Regions from separate parts of the Salinithrix halophila genome, predicted to be linked through region 1. Evidence: riboswitches for the same ligand, from Rfam matches in the RefSeq annotation. Region 1 holds a riboswitch; the other holds the start of a gene.
What was found. Region 1 has a riboswitch for cyclic di-AMP ahead of ACFOUO_RS03355 (potassium channel family protein). Riboswitches for the same ligand answer to the same signal wherever they lie in the genome.
Positions count from the first base shown of each region.

Region 2: it holds a riboswitch for cyclic di-AMP, as region 1 does, so the genes downstream of both, sleB (spore cortex-lytic enzyme) here and ACFOUO_RS03355 (potassium channel family protein) in region 1, are expected to answer to the same signal.

Region 1 covers NZ_JBHSAP010000007.1:247,834-257,045, forward strand. The annotation lists gene ACFOUO_RS03335 (amidase) at 127-1,536, shown strand; gene ACFOUO_RS03340 (helix-turn-helix domain-containing protein) at 1,736-3,064, shown strand; gene ACFOUO_RS03345 (sulfotransferase) at 3,535-4,296, opposite strand; gene ACFOUO_RS03350 (sulfotransferase) at 4,412-5,167, opposite strand; cyclic di-AMP (ydaO/yuaA leader) riboswitch at 5,462-5,596, shown strand; gene ACFOUO_RS03355 (potassium channel family protein) at 5,742-6,395, shown strand; gene ACFOUO_RS03360 (D-serine ammonia-lyase) at 6,523-7,881, opposite strand; gene yhbH (sporulation protein YhbH) at 9,009-9,212, opposite strand, start outside.
Region 2 covers NZ_JBHSAP010000009.1:693,670-702,881, reverse strand. The annotation lists gene ACFOUO_RS09745 (peptide ABC transporter substrate-binding protein) at 1-1,078, shown strand, start outside; gene ACFOUO_RS09740 (helix-turn-helix domain-containing protein) at 1,164-2,138, opposite strand; gene ACFOUO_RS09735 (PAS domain-containing protein) at 2,333-3,514, shown strand; gene ACFOUO_RS09730 (hypothetical protein) at 3,644-4,240, shown strand; gene ACFOUO_RS09725 (HAD family hydrolase) at 4,447-5,655, shown strand; gene ACFOUO_RS09720 (superoxide dismutase) at 5,801-6,415, shown strand; cyclic di-AMP (ydaO/yuaA leader) riboswitch at 6,538-6,677, shown strand; gene sleB (spore cortex-lytic enzyme) at 6,679-7,380, shown strand; gene ACFOUO_RS09710 (small, acid-soluble spore protein, alpha/beta type) at 7,484-7,762, shown strand; gene ACFOUO_RS09705 (MGDG synthase family glycosyltransferase) at 7,989-9,125, shown strand.

The DNA of each region.
Region 1 (9,212 bases):
TCAAGGTGCTTTTTTTATTTTCCTTTCATGAAGACCAGCGGTCATGATACACTTTTTAATAAACGGAAATGATTCACTATTCTGGGTCTGAAACGGGACAGACCCTGACTAATCGAGGTGAATATCATGTCGATCCTGGACTTCGACGCCACGACAGTAGCCCGGAAGGTCCGCAATCGTGAACTCTCTTCCCTGGAAGCTACTGAAGCTTATATCACCCACCTGAAAAAGATCCAACCCCACCTTAACTGCTTGGTAGAGGAGCGCTTTGATCAAGCACGGGAGGAAGCCAGACAGGCTGATGAACAATTGAAACTCGGCAACGCCCGGGGCCAGCTGTTCGGAGTTCCGATCAGCATCAAAGAATCCTTTGATGTGAAAGGGATGCGGACGACCAGTGGCCTCTCCCATCGAAGAGATCATATCGCTGACCAAGATGCGACCATCGTTGCTCAACTTCGGAGAGAAGGCGCGATTATTCTGGGAAAAACTAACACTCCTTCCCTTTGTTTTTGTCAGGAAACAGAAAACAAGTGTTTTGGACGGACAAACAATCCCTGGGATGTGACTCGTACAGCGGGTGGTTCAAGCGGCGGTGAGGGAGCCTTGATCGCCGCCGGTGGAGCGGCAGTGGGGGTAGGCTCCGACGTCGGCGGCTCTATTCGCTTTCCCTGTCATTTTAACGGCGTCATCGGGTTTAAAAGCGGTCGTGGACAAGTTTCGCAAGCCGGTTCGTTCCCACCTATCCGGATTCCTTTGCAGGAGCGGATGCTCGGAATGGGAGCCATCGCCAAATCAGTCCGGGATGCACGCCTCATCCATTCCATTCTGGCTTCCCCTCCCCCATCGGACTCCCTGGATTCCTTCGAAATCGTTTTTCCTTTACACGATCAGCACTATCCCCTTCAGGAGGAAACCGCATCCTTAATGAAACAGGTCGTGCAAACCATGGATCGCCGTTTTTCCCTGACCGATCAGGAGCCGCCCTATTATCGGGAATCCGCCCAACTTTGGCAATGGATCATGTCCATCGATGGAGCCCATGATACGGCAACCATCGCTTTTGACGACAAGCCGATCCGTCCGATTTGGGAGTTTGCGAAGGAAATACTGGGGAAGAAGTCGGACTTGCACCGCTATCTGTCCTGGGCCCTCATCGGTGCCCGCTTATTTAAACCGAGCCAAAAACGGCTGGCCGCCATCCAACAGACCCTAACCGCCGGGGACCAGGAGCTGAACTCTTATTTCAACCGACGCCTGTTGATCCTTCCCGTTTACCACCGTACAGCCTTACCCCATGGCCAGCTATACCGGGAGATTTTCTCCATGCGCAAAACGTATCAAACCTATATGCCTTTTGTCGCCTATGCCAATGTATGGGGACTACCTTCACTCGTCATCCCGGTCGGCGAAGGAGAAGACGGCCTCCCGGCAGCCATCCAGGTGATCGGCGGCAATGGGAACGAGGAGACGATTTTCCAATTGGGGGAGTGGCTGGAACAAAAATTTCGCGGATATGTCCGTGCAGAAGTGTAAAAACCATGAGCGGCCCCTTGACCGGTGGATTACCGGGCAAGGGGCCGCTTCGCTGATGGAAAAGGTTATGTTCTCTACTGTCGCTAAAAGATTTTAAAGCGTTGTAGCTGAAAAAGGTGGATGTATACTATTTCCAAAAAACAAGCAGTTGGTATAAAATATAATTATTAATCCCAGGTAGCGGAAAGGTGGGCATAAATTGGAGTCCTTAGATATTCACGAGGTCGGTGAAATTATTCGAAAAGTCCGTAAAGAACGACGCCTTCGATTGGAGGATTTGGCTGACAAAAACATTTCTCCTGCCACCATAAGCAACATTGAAAGAGGCGTTCCCCATGTAGGGGTTGAAAAAGCACTCTACCTTCTGAATAAGTTGAATATCCCATTGGAACAAGTACCGGAAATCTTGCTGGGTGAGCAGAAAGAATTGAAGAAACTACAATTTTATTTGTTCCAAACGGAAACCCTAAGGGATATCGGGGAAGCTGAAAAAGCATTAAAAAAGCTGGACCAAATAACCCTTGACGATTCCCATCCCTATGCAGCCTACTACCATTACATCAAGGGGAAGTGCTATAGCAGTCAACGGAATTGGAAAAGAGCAGAGCGCTCTTTCTTTAACGCGATTCGATTGGGTAGTCAGACAAATTCCAACATAGAAGCTGCTGCTTTTACGGAATTGAGCCTTTGCCTTTACTATCAAAATGATATGGAACAGGCATTGCAGTACGCAGAAAGCGGGATCGATGCATTCAAAGATAACGGGGATCGACCGCAATTCAAATACCTTCTCAAACGGAATAAAGCGATCTACCTGGAGAGATTAGGCCGCCTCGGGGAAGCTATCGGGGTCGTCCATGAAATATGGGATGAGTTGCCTCATATCGAGCAAACAGAAACCCTTCTATCCTTTTATTGGCTTCGGGCTGAATTATGCCGACGTACAGGTGTATTGGATCAAGCGATTGAATACGCAGAAATCGGCCTGGAAAAAGCGAGAATGAATCATCAATATACAATGATATTTGATTTTTGGACAGTGTTGGGTAGCGTTTACATGCAACAAAAAGACTGGGAACAGGCTGAAGAATGTTTTGATACGGCACTCCATTTGCAGGGGAAGCTCCCCAAAGAAGATGAGGATAAATTTATTACGACATATGCCCGGTTGGGCCTCCTCTATCTAAAAGAAAAAAGAAATAACGAAGCCAAGCAGGCCATTAACAGAGCCATTCAACTTGGCGAAAAACATAATGATGTCCCTCAATTAACTTATGCTCTACAAGTGATGGGAGACTTTCATCGACTACAAAACGAGAAATCAGAAGCTATCGCCTTTTATCGACGAGGGGCCGAAATTGCAGAGAAACACGGTCTTAAGAAAAGAGCATATAAAAACATGCTCCATTTGGCTCAATGTTTGGAAAATATTAGCGACAAGGAATTTCAGCAAATAACACGAAATATGTATCAACTACAAATTGAATTACAAACTGAGGAGGACATCACCTTTGAGAAAGTGGAGTAAAAGATCATTCGTTGCTCTCATTGCGGCGCTGTTCATCACTGTCAGCTTAAACACCTCTCCACAAGTAAGCTATGTAGAGTTAACCCATTCACAAGACAGCAAACCCGGCAGCGGCTAAAAATAAGAGCCTGGAAAGTACCTTCAATCTCTCGAATACATGGGATGTCAATTGGCATAATTAATCGTTTGGATCCGGATATCCAAAATGGGCAAAAAGAAGCAGAGGAATACTTGTTTCCTAGGGGTAATCCTGGGTTTTCTTTATGGAAGGCTCATGGATTATCGAGCCCTATATTTTTGTACATGGTAATTGATTCATAGGCAAGAGAGAACGAAAAAGCCTCACTGCCTGGGCCGAGTTTACGAGCAACGGGGGTCTAGATGCAACAAGTTGGCGCCTTCGAAGGGACGCCCTTTTCGAACCCGACAAACCCAGCTAGATTAGCTGGGTTTGTCGGGTTCGGCCCGAATTACAGCTTTACTTCAAATCCGAAACTACGTACGGCTTGGAAATGCTTTTCGTTAAAAATACTTAAATCATGTTTTTTATACCGTTCAAAGGACTCCGGTTTCCGAACAATGCGGGACAGCGGATGGATATCCATTTCATTCACATCCAACCCCAAAAAACGGATCAATTTTTGGATCTCCATTTTGGGGTTAAGACAAAGCTGGTCGTAATTGAGCACGAAAAACCGGTTGCCCAAAAGCTTATTCCCCAGCCTGATCGATCTTCGATTGGATTTAATCCAATAGTTCAATTGGGCGATAGGGAGATATTTTTTATCTTTGGGCATCTCAATGTTAAAGCGCTTCCCCCAAAGACGAAGCTGCCGTTTGTTTTCACTGAACGCCATGTCTAACCCATTCCGTATGACTAGGATATATTTGAGTGAGTCAAAGTGTCTATTCAATGTTTTTAAATAGAGATGCGTAAAGGGGTTTTTAAATCCCCACCCGATATACCGTGTATAATCAACTGCATGAGAATGGAGCATCTTTCTCTTAAATTCCCGCAAAAGAGCTTGTTGTCTCGTTAGGGGTGTGCGTATGAAACGTTTTCCATTTAGCCATTGATTATCATTGGATTTCAACTGATTCGGTTTATTGCCGTCATCCACTCCCATATAAAAGCCCAGTTGTTTCAACAATTCCGCAACCACTCTGGTTCCGCTTCCCCCGACCCCACCAATTACAACCGGCCCTGGTAATCCTTCCGCTGAATGAGCCAAAGATGGTTTCGCTCCTTTCTTTTGGCTTTCTATCATCCTATGTGCTTTGTTTGCTAACAAAACCCTACACTTGGTTTATCGTGTAGGGGCCATTTTTCGCTCGTTATCAGCGATTTTATTTTTCTATTGTAAACCCGAAACTTCGGACGTCTTGGACATGTTCTTCGTTAAAAATACTTAAATCATGTTTTTTATACCGTTCAAAGGACTCGGGTTTCCGAACAATGCGAGACAGCGAATCGATATCCGTTTCATTCACATCCAACTCCAAAAAACGGATCAATTTTTGGATTTCCATTTTGGGGTTAAGACAAAGCTGGTCGTAATTGAGCACGAAAAACCGGTTGCCCAAAAGCTTGTTACCCAGTCTGATCGATCTACGATTCACTTTGATCCAATAGTTGAGTTGGGCAACAGGCAGGTATTTATCATCTTTGGGAATCTCAATGTTAAAACGACTCGCCCAAAGATGTAGCTGCCGTTTGTTTTCACTAAACGCCATGTCCAACCCATTTCGTATGACATGAATATATTTGAGTGAACGAAAATGCTTATTCATCGATTTTAAATAGAGATGGATCCAAGGGGCTTTAAACCCCCATCCGATATAGGGAGTGTAATCAACGTTATAACGATGGACCATCCCTTTTTCAAATTCTTTTAGGATGTGCCGATGTCTCGATCGAGGGAGACGGATAAAAAGCTTTTTCTTCCTATTTAATGAGATATTATCTTTTTCAACACTTTCCGATCCCATGTAAAAGCCCAGTTGCTTTAACAATTCCGCAACCACTCTGGTTCCGCTTCCCCCTACCCCACCGATCGCAACCGGCCCCGGCAATCGCTTCATTGGTTTTTTTCGAAGCTTCATCTTCACCTATGGTTTATCTCCTTTCTCCCATTTATATCATCCTATGTGTTTTATTCACTAGTGTTCTAGGTTGGATGCAAAAGCACGCGAATACCCTGTCTTGGGTATTTACCATGCGGAGGTTTTGCCTTTTTCGACAACTAAACAAAACCTCACTATCGGTTACAGGTTTATTTGAATGTTGGGTTTTATTTTTGGTTGTAAAACCTCTGTCTAGATCATCGAAAAGTACTTGACAACATGATTGTTATGGCAGTAAATTAGGTTCATATTTCGTCAAACGCTGATAAAGCGCCATTCTATTCGCTGAATCCGTAAGGAGCGGGGGACCCGACTTTCTTGGGGTGAATCCTGTACCGCACAGGTAGGGCAAACTCTCCATCAGCCCGAATCCGTCAGCTAACCCCGTAAGCGTTCCGGAGAGGGAGTGGTGGTTTCTTTTGTATGGTTTTCAACCAGCCACCGAAGTGACCCACTTCGATGGCTTTTTCTATGAAGGCGTTCCTCCTTAATCTTCTTGACTCTAAAGAAATGATCGTAGACTCCACTTTGAATGCAGCAAAGGAGAATCGGCATGAACAAACAATTTGCGGTTATTGGACTCGGTCGATTCGGCAGCAGTGTCGCAAAGACCCTTCATGATATGGGATATGAAGTGATGGCCATCGACAAGGATCCCCAGCAGGTCCAGGCTTTTTCTCAGATCGTCTCCCACGCAGTCGAAGCGGATTCCACCGATGAACATGCGTTGAGGGCGCTTGGGATCCGCAATTTTGACGTTGTGGTTGTTTCCATCGGAGAAGACATCCAATCCAGCATTATGACTACCCTGGTCCTTCAAGAGTTGGGCGTAAAAAAAGTAGTGGTAAAAGCACGGAACGACCTCCATGGAAAAGTTCTCTACAAGATCGGTGCTCATAAAGTGGTTTATCCGGAGCGAGACATGGGGGTACGGGCTGTTCACAACCTCATCTCTCCCAACATCCTCGACTACATCGAACTGGCAGACGATTACAGTATTATTGAAATGAGTGCTGGAAAATTTTTCGCAGGAAAGACACTAGAGGAAATCGATATCCGGGCTCAATTCGGCTGCAATGTCATGGCCATTAAAAGCGGTCCACACATCAATATCGCTCCCTTGGCGGACGATACCATCCATGAGGGAGACATCCTCGTCATGATCGGACACAACAATGACCTGAAGAAGTTGGAGGAAAAAGCGTAAACGCGGCGCTCATGGAGTGTTAACGATATGGAAGACGCCGGGGCCGGTTTAAAAACCGCTGATCGATTAGAAAAAAGCCGGGCGAGGGTTGACCTCCGCCCGGCTTTTCTATTTTCGTCTTTTATCCCTAACCATTGGAACCCGATCCTTTGGCCATGTATTCGGACATGATAGGTTCAGGCACCATGCTTCCTCCAGTTGCCCATACCATATGCGTGCTGTTTCCCAGCTTGTCGATCAGGCCATGCTCTTTCAAATACGAGACGCCAGCATTCGAATGCAAGAGTCGATAAGGCCCGGGCATTCCCGCCAAAGCGGAGGGCTCCAACTCAATGTTTTCCTTCTTGCTCAACGTATACAACAGGGTATACAAGGTCTCGTCATCCACGGTAAAGGTTCCGCTTAACAGCGGTTCGATGATTTTACCGACAAAACGAGAGGGCCTGCCTACAGCGAGGCCGTCCGCAGAAGTCTTGTTATCGATCCCAAAATCCTGTACAGAAACCTGATCATGAAGCCCAGTCAGCAAACCCAACAGCATACTGGGTGAATGAGTTGGTTCGGAAAAAAAGCAGTGTACATGCTCCTTGTAGATCTGCTTTAAGCTGAAAGCGATACCGCCAGGGCCTCCACCTACGCCGCACGGCAAATAGACGAATAAAGGGTGATCCTGGTCAACAGGTATTTCCAACCTCTCCAACTGCCCCTTTAATCGAAAAGCTGCCACTGCATATCCCAAAAACAGTCGTTTGGAATTCTCATCATCGATAAAATAACAGGTTGGATCCGCTTCTGCCTGCTTCCTCCCTTCTTCCACCGCTTTGCTGTAATCGGTAGCGTGTTCAACGACCGAAACCCCTTTGCTTCGAAGCAAGTCCTTTTTCCACTGCTGGGCGTCTGCCGACATATGCACCGTCACCGAAAACCCCAACTTTGCACTGATGATACCGATGCTTAAGCCGAGATTCCCGGTCGATCCCACCACGATGGAATAATTAGAAAAAAACTGACGAAATCGATCAGAGTGAAGAACGGTATAATCGTTATGAACCGAAAGCATTCCGTGTTGCATGGCTAGTTCTTCCGCATGGGCCAATACTTCGTAAATGCCACCCCTCGCTTTGATGGATCCGCTCACCGGCAAGTGACTGTCGCACTTAAGCAACATGCGCCCAGGAATGGCTCCCCCAAATTGACGTTCCAACTCCTCCTGCATCTGTGGAATGGGAACCAAAGGCGATTCGATGATCCCTCCAACTTCTTTGGTTTCCGGAAAAGCCTCCGCGATATAGGGAGCAAACCGCTTCAGTCTTGCTTCCGCATCCGCAATATCGGCTTCAGACAGGGAAGGGACAGCATGCTCAAATGGTTTGTAATGAGGATTCGTCCAAAAAACCGCTTTGGTGGAAACGATGTCAGTCAAAATCGGAAATTCAGACATCCACCCATCGAATGTTTTGCCTGCAACCTGCTTTTTCGATTCCATGGCGTACCCTTCCTTCCTCTGCTACTTATCGAACCATCGACTGTCGGAAGCTGCACAATAATCATTAAACCTTCAGTTTTTCTCTCAACATTATGGCCCTTTCATCGGTTTGTCAACTGTTTATGGGTGGGAAAAAGAACCTTCCCATTCGGGTATAGGGTAGCCTATGGAGGTGTCTGTCCGTACAGAAGTCCAAACCTCTGACCACTTCACCCACCAGGGCGATTCCTACAATCCAAAACACCCTGGGCATCCATTCCAAGATGAGTACCTATCGAGGATTTATTCATTCATCCAGCAACGCTGTCGTTATCATGAAACACACAAAAAACCCCGCTTTCATGAAAAAGTGGGGTTGCTTTCCCTTCTTCGAGAAAAAATGCTTCAGTACACCGTCCACATGCCCTTTTTAGCGGATGATATAGTGCATGAAATTCTTGTCCTGGATGTGTATGTTGGCCTTCATCAGGGTCGAATGCCGATTATACTGGTCAAATACAACTGGAAATATAGGAGGCTAGCTGCTGCCATGAAACTATATTTCGGTTTTTTCCCGCTTTTCACCCAAACCTGCCGCTAAAGCTAAAAATACATACGGAAATGTTAATAATATTAATTCCAAAAACCCAAAAACATGAAATAATAGGTTGTCAGGAGCTTTTTCCCATCAACATAATAGCCTTTCCCAGTCATATAAAATCCAACAAGTAAATAGGTTAGAAAAGAGATTACAAGGGTGCTCGCAGTTAGGGCATCTAATTTGATTTTAGAGATGACTAACCCAAAATACACCAAATAGATAAGCCCTAAAAATATTAACAGCAAAGGGATATAATCTGGTTCATATACGGATGGATTCATACTATCAAAATCAAACAAATTTTATCACTCCATATTTTTCTGCTTCCAGGCTTCTTCCCTTTTCCAACATATCGACCAAATTAAATCAGACCCATATTATCAAATATTTATTATGATGTAAATAATATTTTTCTATTCGACCTTTATTAATATCCGACTGACACTGCGTTAACAGAAAAAGTAGAAAAAACTTATCGTCCAAAGGGTGATCTTCGAAAAGGAAAACCCGCCCCCAATATGGGAGCGGGTTTTCCTAATACCTTCCCTTAGCCTGTGTCTCCTCTCTTCGAGAAGAAGTGCTTCAGCGCATCGTACACCTGCCCTTTTTCCCGGATGACATAGTGCATAAATTTCTTGTCCTGGATATGCTTGTAGCCGTTCATGAGGGTGCTGTGGCGGTTGTATTGGTTCACCTCTCCGTAGCCGAAGATATTGCAGCGGTTCATCAGCTCCTTGACCAATTTCGTGCA
Region 2 (9,212 bases), on a different contig from region 1:
TTGCTACACAGTTTATTTCCCTGTTTATAAAGAGGGGGCGAAGAAGGAGAAGAATCTGTACGGAGATGCTAAGACCTATATTTCCAATGGGCCTTTCAAGATGAAGGAGTGGAAACACGACAACACGATAAGAGTGGCTAAGAACGACCATTACTGGAACGCGAGCACGGTAAAGTTGGACGGAATCGACTGGGCCATGTCCGGCGACGCAGCGACCGCTTACCAACAGTATCGGTCCGGGGATTTCCATATGCTGTATGACACCTCGATCCCGCCGGAATTAAAGGGGGATCTGCTCAGAAAAGGAGAAGTAAGAGTGATTCCAGGTTCAGGGCTGGAATTCTTCCGTTTTAATATCGAAAAGAAGCCCTTTACCAACCGAAAGATTCGCCAAGCCTTCGGGCTTGCCGTCGAGCGGCAGGCAATCGTAGATCAGGTGATCCAGGGAAAGGAAAAAGCGGCTTTGGCCTTTGTCGTGCCCGGGACGGAAACCCGGCAGGGAGATTTCCGGGCTATGGCGGGGGACCGGATGGAGGACGCCCAGTTCGATGAGGCTAAGAAGCTCTTAAAAGAGGGGATGAAAGAAGAAGGGTGGGACGAGCTTCCGAAGGTGACCCTCCTCTTCAGTAACAACGACAAGAACAAAGCAGAGGCGGAAGCCCTACAGGAGATGTATCGGAAACATCTGGGGGTTTCCATCCAATTGCGGAGCCAGGAATCTAAAGTCTTTTTCGAAAACCAACGTTCGAAAAATTATCAGTTCTCCCGTTCCAGCTTTTTAGCGGATTATAACGATCCTTACAACTATCTGGAGAGTTTTCAGACCGATCATCCTGTCAACCGGACCAACTGGAGTAACGAGGAATACGATAAGCTCTTACAAATGGCCTTTCGAGAAGGGGACGACGCCAAACGGACGGCGTATTTAGCAAAAGCGGAAAAAATCCTTTTTGACGAAATGCCGATCTTTCCTGTCTACTACTACAACACCCTTGTTTTGGAGAAACCTGAAGTGAAACAACTCATTCGACACAAGGTTGGCCCTAATGATTATAGCCGGGTGGAATTAACCAAGTAGTTTGAGGGGGATCGATCGATGAAAGAAGAGAGCGTCTTCCTTTAGGAAGTCGCTCTCTTCTTTTGCGTTTCGTTATTTCCCGTGCCTATTTCGAAGGGCCCTCCTGTTCCGTCTCGTCAACCATCTCGTCGCTATCAGAGTCGGAGTTTTCTTCCCCGAATCCATCGATAGGATAATGAGAAGTGGCTACTTCCTGCATGGCGAGGGATGCGGTTTCCCAGGCCTCCCATTCATGGGGATGAGGGACCCGGAAATCCTCCGCAGCAGCAAGCTGCCGTGCACGGCGGGCTTCCCGTTCCAATCGGTGGGCCAGTTGGTTAAACCGCGCACGTACATTATGTTCCATCGAGCCATTAGCCTGTTGCCGACAATAGTTGAGGCAATTGGGGCACATCATCCACTTAAGGGCGCCATCTACATAGATGTCGGCGAAAATAGCCCCGGGGTAAAAGTGGTCGTTCACTTCGCAAAAATCGCAGAACATTTCGTTCTTCCCTGTTATAAAGCCCAGTTTTAGGCTGACTTCCCGTTTTTCAAACTCCTCCTGTACTTCTTTCTTTTTCTTGGATTCGATCAGGCGGAAGAATCCTTCCACCCATTCGTTCACCCGGGTGCGGGATAGAGGCTTCTTTATCCGGATCTTTCGAATCTGTTCAGTAATTCGCTCAAAGGCGGCTCTCCATTTCTGGTTCCAATCGGATGTATCCTTTCGGCCTTCCTGGGGGTCCAGGGGGATGATCTCATGAATGTCCTGAGCTTCTTTTTCCCGCTGGGTCGTATCTACTTTTGTGAAAGAAGCTTCCTCCGGTTCGGGTTCAACCATTTCTTCGACGGTCTGGGCCAAGTGGTTCTGTTCAAGAAGTTGTCTAGCTCGGTCCAACTCTGTTTCGGGGAGCAAGTCTTTCCCGTTTTTCTCCACTCCTCGGAAGATTCCTTCCTCGATGGCCTGGCGGAGAGCCTGTTCGCTCACATGGAGCATTCGGGCCGCTTCTTTCAGGGTGTATAGTGTTTCCGTTTCTTCCGGGGTGTGCTTGTCACCATCGTGTTGTTGAAACGGCATTGGGTCGCGCCCCTTTCCTATAAGAAATCTTTGTTCTATACCTTTTCTCCCAAGCGGGCGCGGTTCCTTCTTAAATAGGGGAAAAAGCGCGGGCAACTGAAGCAAACGGAAACCCGGAGAAGGGTCATTCTCGTTTATTTTTGTCCTTGTTTTTTGTTGATTTTTGCGTTTGGGAGCCGGGGAAGGCGCGAAAAATGTGGTATGATAAAGACAAAGCTGGATCGGGATGGCGGCAGGCCATAAAAAAGGATTTTTTATCTGAAGGAATTGAATTGTCTTACAATCATCCCGCAAGCGGGCACGGGAAGAAGGTGTCGGGATTGGAACTGCTCCTGGACAACCAATTTGCCTTGGCGATCGAGAACATGTCCGCCGGTGTTTGTATAACGGATCCACGCCTACCAGATAATCCGATTGTGTATGTTAATCCTGGTTTCACGGAATTGACCGGATACACACCCGAAGATGTGATCGGAAAGAATTGTCGATTCCTGCAAAGTGAAAACACCGATCGGCAAGCTGTCCATAAACTCCGGGAAGCGATCCATAACGGGCAATCGATCACGACGATTCTTCTCAACCGCCGTAAAAACGGATCCCTTTTTTGGAACGAACTGAAGATTAACCCCGTTACCGATGAAAAAGGAGATCTCGTTTACTATATCGGCCTCCAGACAGATGTGACCCTCCGCGTGCAGGCCAAGCAGGATATGGCCTTAGCTGCCAAAGTGCAGCGGGCGATGCTTCCTTCCCGCATAGACAATGAACGGTTTCGAATCGAACCGCTCTACATTCCCTACGCTTTCATTAGCGGCGATAGCTACGATTTTTACTGGGATGAGGAGCAAAGCGTGTTGTCCGGGTACCTCTACGATATCATGGGGCATGGTGTAGCCACGGCTTTGCAATCTTCCGCTCTGCGGGTGTTATTTGAGCAGGCCTCGAAAAAGAATCTCACCCTAGCAGAGAAATTGGGTTGGGTAAACAATGCCTGCCTGCCGTATTTGGCTGATGAGTATTTTATCGCTGCGATCGCATTTGAGTTGGATTTCAGGAGGAAGGTTCTTACTTATTCAGCGGGGGGAATCAACTATTTTCTCGCATCGACCTTGAAGCATAACGGCCTGGTGAGTGCCCCGGGAATGTTTTTGGGGGTCTTTGAAGGAACGTCCTTCCAACAAGGGGAAATCCCCTTCAAACAGGGGGATTCATTCTTTTTCTTTAGCGACGGTCTTTTCGATCTTCTCCCCTCTCCTATGAAAAGATTTTCGTCCAATTTTGATAGAACGGTAAATTGGCTCCAGGACCTTTCCCAGTCTGAGTGCCGCAGGGACGATATTTCGGCTCTTTGCATCGAGATTCGGACCACTGGTTGAACTTCTGCCCGTGGTAGGTCTGTTCATTTTGTTCCGTTCCCGGTATCGTTTAGAAGAAGGGTTCGACAGGGAAAAAGTCTCCCAAGAACTTGTCATGATCGATTCTAGTCGTTGGGGGGACATGAGAAGATGTTGGATTTGCCCAAAATTCCGCCCCGGAAAAAAGAAAAAATCGTGATCACCCGGGCGTGGGAGAACACCGAAGACCCGACTCATCTGCCCTATGTGGCCAAATTCAACTATGAAGATGAAAATTGCCGGTTCGAAATGTGCCTGACAGCCCAAGAGGCGGATATTTACCAAAATGCGAAGACGGAATATGAGAAAGCCAAACGGGCACACCCGGACCCCATGATGCACCGGCATTTCAAAGCGCAAAAATTCCTCAGCCTCCATGAACATTTCGGTGAACAAATCCGGAAATTCTACAGTTTCCGCGAAATGGATATCCAGGCGTTAGACCGGGTGGTTGAGTATTGTCAGCTCCAGATCCAATATGTACCGGTAGCACTCAGGGCCTATCAGAATGACCCCTTTACCGGAGAATTACCGGAACACCTGGGGTACGATTATCTGGTATCGATCAGGGAAGAGGAAGGCCAGTATGAGGAGGCCCTCTACCTGGCTAAATTAGCCCGGGAAGAAGGCTGGAAAGGGGATTGGGAATATCGGGTACAGCGGTTGCGCGAGATATTGTGGGGAGCTGGTGGCGGGGCACCCGCGTGATCAGAAAACGAAATCACTGGAAAACAGCCGGAAGGGAGGGTTTATCGGACATTAACCTCTCAAATCCGGCTGTTTGTATGTCTTTTGCTAAATTCCTGTTTTTCCCTGTTCGTTGATCCGTTTGGGCTTTCCCCCATCCTCTGATAAAGTAATAGGGTAATGTCCTTATTCTTTTAGGAAGAAACAAACGGGGGAGGTACAGGAAGATGTATCAGGTGATCTTGTTCGATGTGGACGGGGTGCTTTTGAGTGAGAAACGCTGCTTTGACACAACAACGCTCTCCGTATGGGAATTGCTGTACAGCGAAGGGGGCCTCGGACTGGCTGGAGAATCGTTTAATCCGAACCCTCCGGAAGAGGAAATCCTTCGTATTCGGCAAACCGTGATGGATGAAGACCAGGTCCTCGAGTGGCTCAAATCCCGTGGGATGAATTCCAACTGGGATATGGTCAGCCTCCTATTTGGCTACCAGCTCCAGCGTCTCTTGTACCTCTTGCACGAAAAACAGTCCGCCACGGTGGAGGAGATTTTGCAGCGCCCCCTCGGTCGGAAAGCACTTGTTCAAATCGGTGAGATGGTGCGAAGCGAAGGAATTGCTTACGAACCGGATTTTGGCGGAATCGTCAAATCTCTGCAAGATCTAGAAGAAGAAGCGGACCTTCTGGAAAGTTTGGATCAACTGGCCTACCGGTGGTCAGAAGTACGCACCACTTCCTTCTCCCACGGAGGAACACTCTGGAAGTTAGGCAGAGAAGTGTACCAGGAATGGTATTTGGGACGGGAACTATTTGAAAAAGTGGAGAGAAAAGCGGCTCTCTTCCCGGAAAAAAAGGGTTTTCTCGAGCAGGAGATCCCCCTCGCAGAACCCTCAGCCATCCGGGAAGTGCTGGATAATCTCGCCAGCCGCGGCATTGCTCTGGGCATCGGTACCGGCCGACCGGCGGTGGAGACAGAGGTTCCGCTAGCTGCGCTCGACCTTTGGTCCGCGTTTGATTCCAATCGGATCGTGACAGCGAGTGACGTTCAGCAGGCGGAGGAGGTTTACCAGGATTACGCTCCTTTAGGGAAACCCAAGCCATTTACTTATTTGAAAGCTTTCTATGGACGGGATGCTTCCGACGCTAAAAGTGTCGCTGCTCGTCTGCCCCTCCCTGATGGGGACCGAGTGCTGGTCGTCGGGGATTCAGTTGCTGACCTGTTGGCTGCCCGGGATATGGGATGTGATTTCGCTGTAACGCTTACTGGCCTTACCGGGGAAAAAGCCCGAGCGAAATTTGAACAGCTCAATGCTGATTATATCCTGAATGATGTGACGGAGCTGACCGGTGTCATCGATGCGTTGGAAGAAGAGGAGCGCCGCCGGGAGGAAGAGCAAACCGAAGGACAACCGGAGCCTGGTGCTTCTCAATCGTAAAGAGCGGCAATCTTTTTAACAGCTTTATTGATATTCCTGGATGTTTTCTGCATAATAAAAACGGGAAACGCATGGGAGACGGGCTTTCTATTAGATTGGAAAGCCGTCATCTCCCAGCACCTACATACTCGAGGAGGGTTTTTTGATGGCAAAATTTGAACTGCCCGCACTCCCTTATCCGACGGACGCTCTGGAACCTCATATTGATGCCCAAACGATGGAAATTCACCACGGACGTCACCACAAAACGTATGTGGATAAACTGAACGCTGCTCTGGAGGGTCATGCGGAGCTACAAAGCAAGTCCGTGGATAACTTGATCGCTGGTTTGAACCAAGTTCCCGAGGAAATCCGAACTGCGGTTCGGAACAATGGGGGAGGCCACGTAAACCACTCGCTCTTTTGGCAAATCCTCAGTCCGAACGGCGGCGGTGAACCCACCGGCGAACTGGCCTCAGCAATCAACGATACCTTCGGAAGTTTTGAGAAGTTCAAGGAACAGTTCTCCAACGAAGCCGTCGGTCGTTTTGGTAGCGGCTGGGCTTGGTTGGTAGTCAAAAAAGAAGGCGGCCTCGCCATCACCAACACCTTGAACCAAGACAGCCCTCTCACAGACGGACATACACCGATCTTGGGCCTGGATGTGTGGGAGCACGCTTACTACCTGAAATACCAAAACAAACGTCCTGAATACATCAAAGCTTTCTGGAACGTGGTCAATTGGGATGAAGTCAACAAGCGTTACCAATCTGCCAAGTAATGATTCATCCGACGCAGCGGCTTTCAGTCGTTGCGTTTTTTTGTTTTGGATTAGGAATTGTTTTCCTTAAGTTACAATCATTGAGTGTTGAGGTAGGTCGGAAGACCTATATATAATGGACATTGTGAAATTAGCCGAATCCTGTAAAAAAATGACTTACAGGTACGGGGGATAATCAGATAGAGGGGTGAAGCTGCTGCCGCAGCCGGGATCCTTAGCCCGAACCCGACAACTAACCTCGGAGGCTCTAAGGAGGATGTGCCATGAAAAAGCAAGTATTGGCTTTAAGTGCTGCTTTTGCTGTGGCAGCAATTGGTTCCGTGCTTCCTTTTGGCTCCCAGCAAGCGGAAGCGGCGGCACCGACCCAGATTCACTATGGGAGTCAAAATGGTGATGTCTGGGATCTGCAAAACCGGCTGATCAAGCTGGGTTACCAAATTAAATTGGACGGCATTTACGGTCTGGAGACTGAAAAAGCCGTGATTCAATACCAAAAAGCAAACGACCTTCGCATTGACGGGATTTCGGGTCCGCAAACCTGGAGTCAGTTGAAGAAGGCAACGGGGAAAGCGAAGCCGGCTAAATCCGGGGCATCCAAAAAAGCTTCTGTCAGTCAGCAGGACGTGAATTGGATTGCCCGTGCTGTACATGGTGAAGCCCGCGGCGAATCCTTTAAAGGGAAAGTGGCTGTTGCATCTGTCATTTTGAACCGGATGGAATCTTCCAAGTACCCGAATACCGCTAAAGGTGTCATCATGGAAAAAGGCGCCTTCACCGCAGTGGATGACGGGCAGATCTGGTTGAATCCGAAATCGGAGTCCTATAAAGCTGCTAAAGCTGCGGTTAAAGGATGGGATCCTTCTCAAGGGGCGATGTTCTACTTCAATCCAGATACCGCCACCAGCAAATGGATCTGGACCCGCCCGCAAATCACCAAAATCGGGAACCACATCTTTACCAATTAAATCAAGTGAAACACCGGAGCATGCGAATAATCGTATGCTCCTTTTTTTGGCGGAACAGTGACCGAGTCCTCTGGGAATGATATCTTAGAGGGGGTGAATGGGAATGGCGAGGAGACGACGCCGACAGTTGCTGGTTCCCGAAGCGCGGGACGGGGTAGAACGTCTGAAGAAGCAAGTGATGAGCCAGCAATCGGGGATGGCTCCCCAAGATCCCGAAACGATGAAAGTGGAAATGGCCCGTGAAGCGGGAATTCCTTATCAAACGGGGTATAATGGGGATCTGACAACGGAGGAGGCGGGCCGTTTAGGCGGACCTGTCGGGGGACAAATGGTAAAGGAAATGATCCGGATGGCCGAAGAGGAATTGGCCCGCCGAAAATAAACGGCGTTTTAACCTTCAGGCCCTGTTTTTTGGGGCCTTTCCTCTGTCCTATTTCGGAAAGGTATATATTTCCAATTGGCTTCAATGCTACATGGGATGGATTGGGGGAAAAATGGAATATGGGCCCTATGCAGGGTTAATTTTTTGTTAAATCGTGTGAAGTCCTGTGGGTTTTTTCCGTTTAAATCCGTCATAATGAAAAGACAGTAAGGCGGGAGGGATCAAATTGGAACGCGTTTTGATTCTGACGATGGGCTTCGGAACGGGGCATAACGCCGCGGCCCACGCGTTGGTGTCTCGTTGTAGGAATATGCCAGACACAGAGGCGCTGGCTGTTGATTTGTTGGAATTGGTTCCGGGTACCTTTCATCCTTTCCTCCAGTCTGGATACATCCGGATGATGATGAGATTTCCGTCCTTGTACACCTTTTTATATGACCGTACGTCTCATTCCCGTTTTATTCGGTATGTTTCCTCCGAGTTTATCGAGAAAACGGGTTGGATGATCCGCAAAAAGTTGAATCACCTTCTGGAACGCTTTCACCCCACCCGGATTATCAGTACTCATCCTTTCGGATTTTTAATGCTCCCAGCTTGTTGGAGAGGGCTGCCTACTACCGGTGTGGTGACGGATTATGAAGTTCATGCGATGTGGTTCGCCCAAGCACCTGATCTTTTGTGTATCCCTCGTCGTCTGGTGAATGAACGGGAACAAAAGCGCCTGATGTGGCAAACCGGCTGTCGCATCCTGGAGGCAGGTATCCCCAGTGCCTCGGCCTTTCATAAGCGAAATTCTCAGATCCGGGCACGTATTCAAGCTGGGGTTTCTAAGGATGAGCCCATGGTGCTGGTGATGGGAGGCGGGTTGGGATATGGACCGTTGCCGCGTTTGGTAGACGAACTTTCCCGTTTAAAACCACCGGCCCGGATCTGGGTACTTACCGGGAAGAATGAGAAGCTCTACAGGGAACTTACGGCCCGATTTGACGGGGAAAACGGTATCCATATTCTTCGATATCGAGACGATATGCCTTTGCTGATGGACGCGGCTGATCTTTTGGTCACTAAGCCGGGTGGTTTGACTGTGACGGAGGCGATGAACAAGGGCTTACCCATGCTGCTTTTCGATGCGCTACCCGGCCAAGAAGAGGCCAACCGGGATTATCTAATCCGGAATGGAGGTGCCCTCACTGTCCGTCCAGAAACGGTTTGTAAAGAGGCAGCCGCTTTACTGGCTCACCCGGAGGAACGGAGGACGATGGCACGCCGCTTGGAGGAATTGGCCTCCCCGGAAGCGGCGGACCGAATCGTCCATGAAAGCCTGCGGATTCGCCGTGAGGCTGTCCTGGACTCCGTCTTGTAGTCCCAAAATCCCTTCCATACGGGAGGGCTTTTTAGTATGGGAAAAAGGGTTGGCTCTAAATACCGGCGAATGTAAACCTTAAGAATC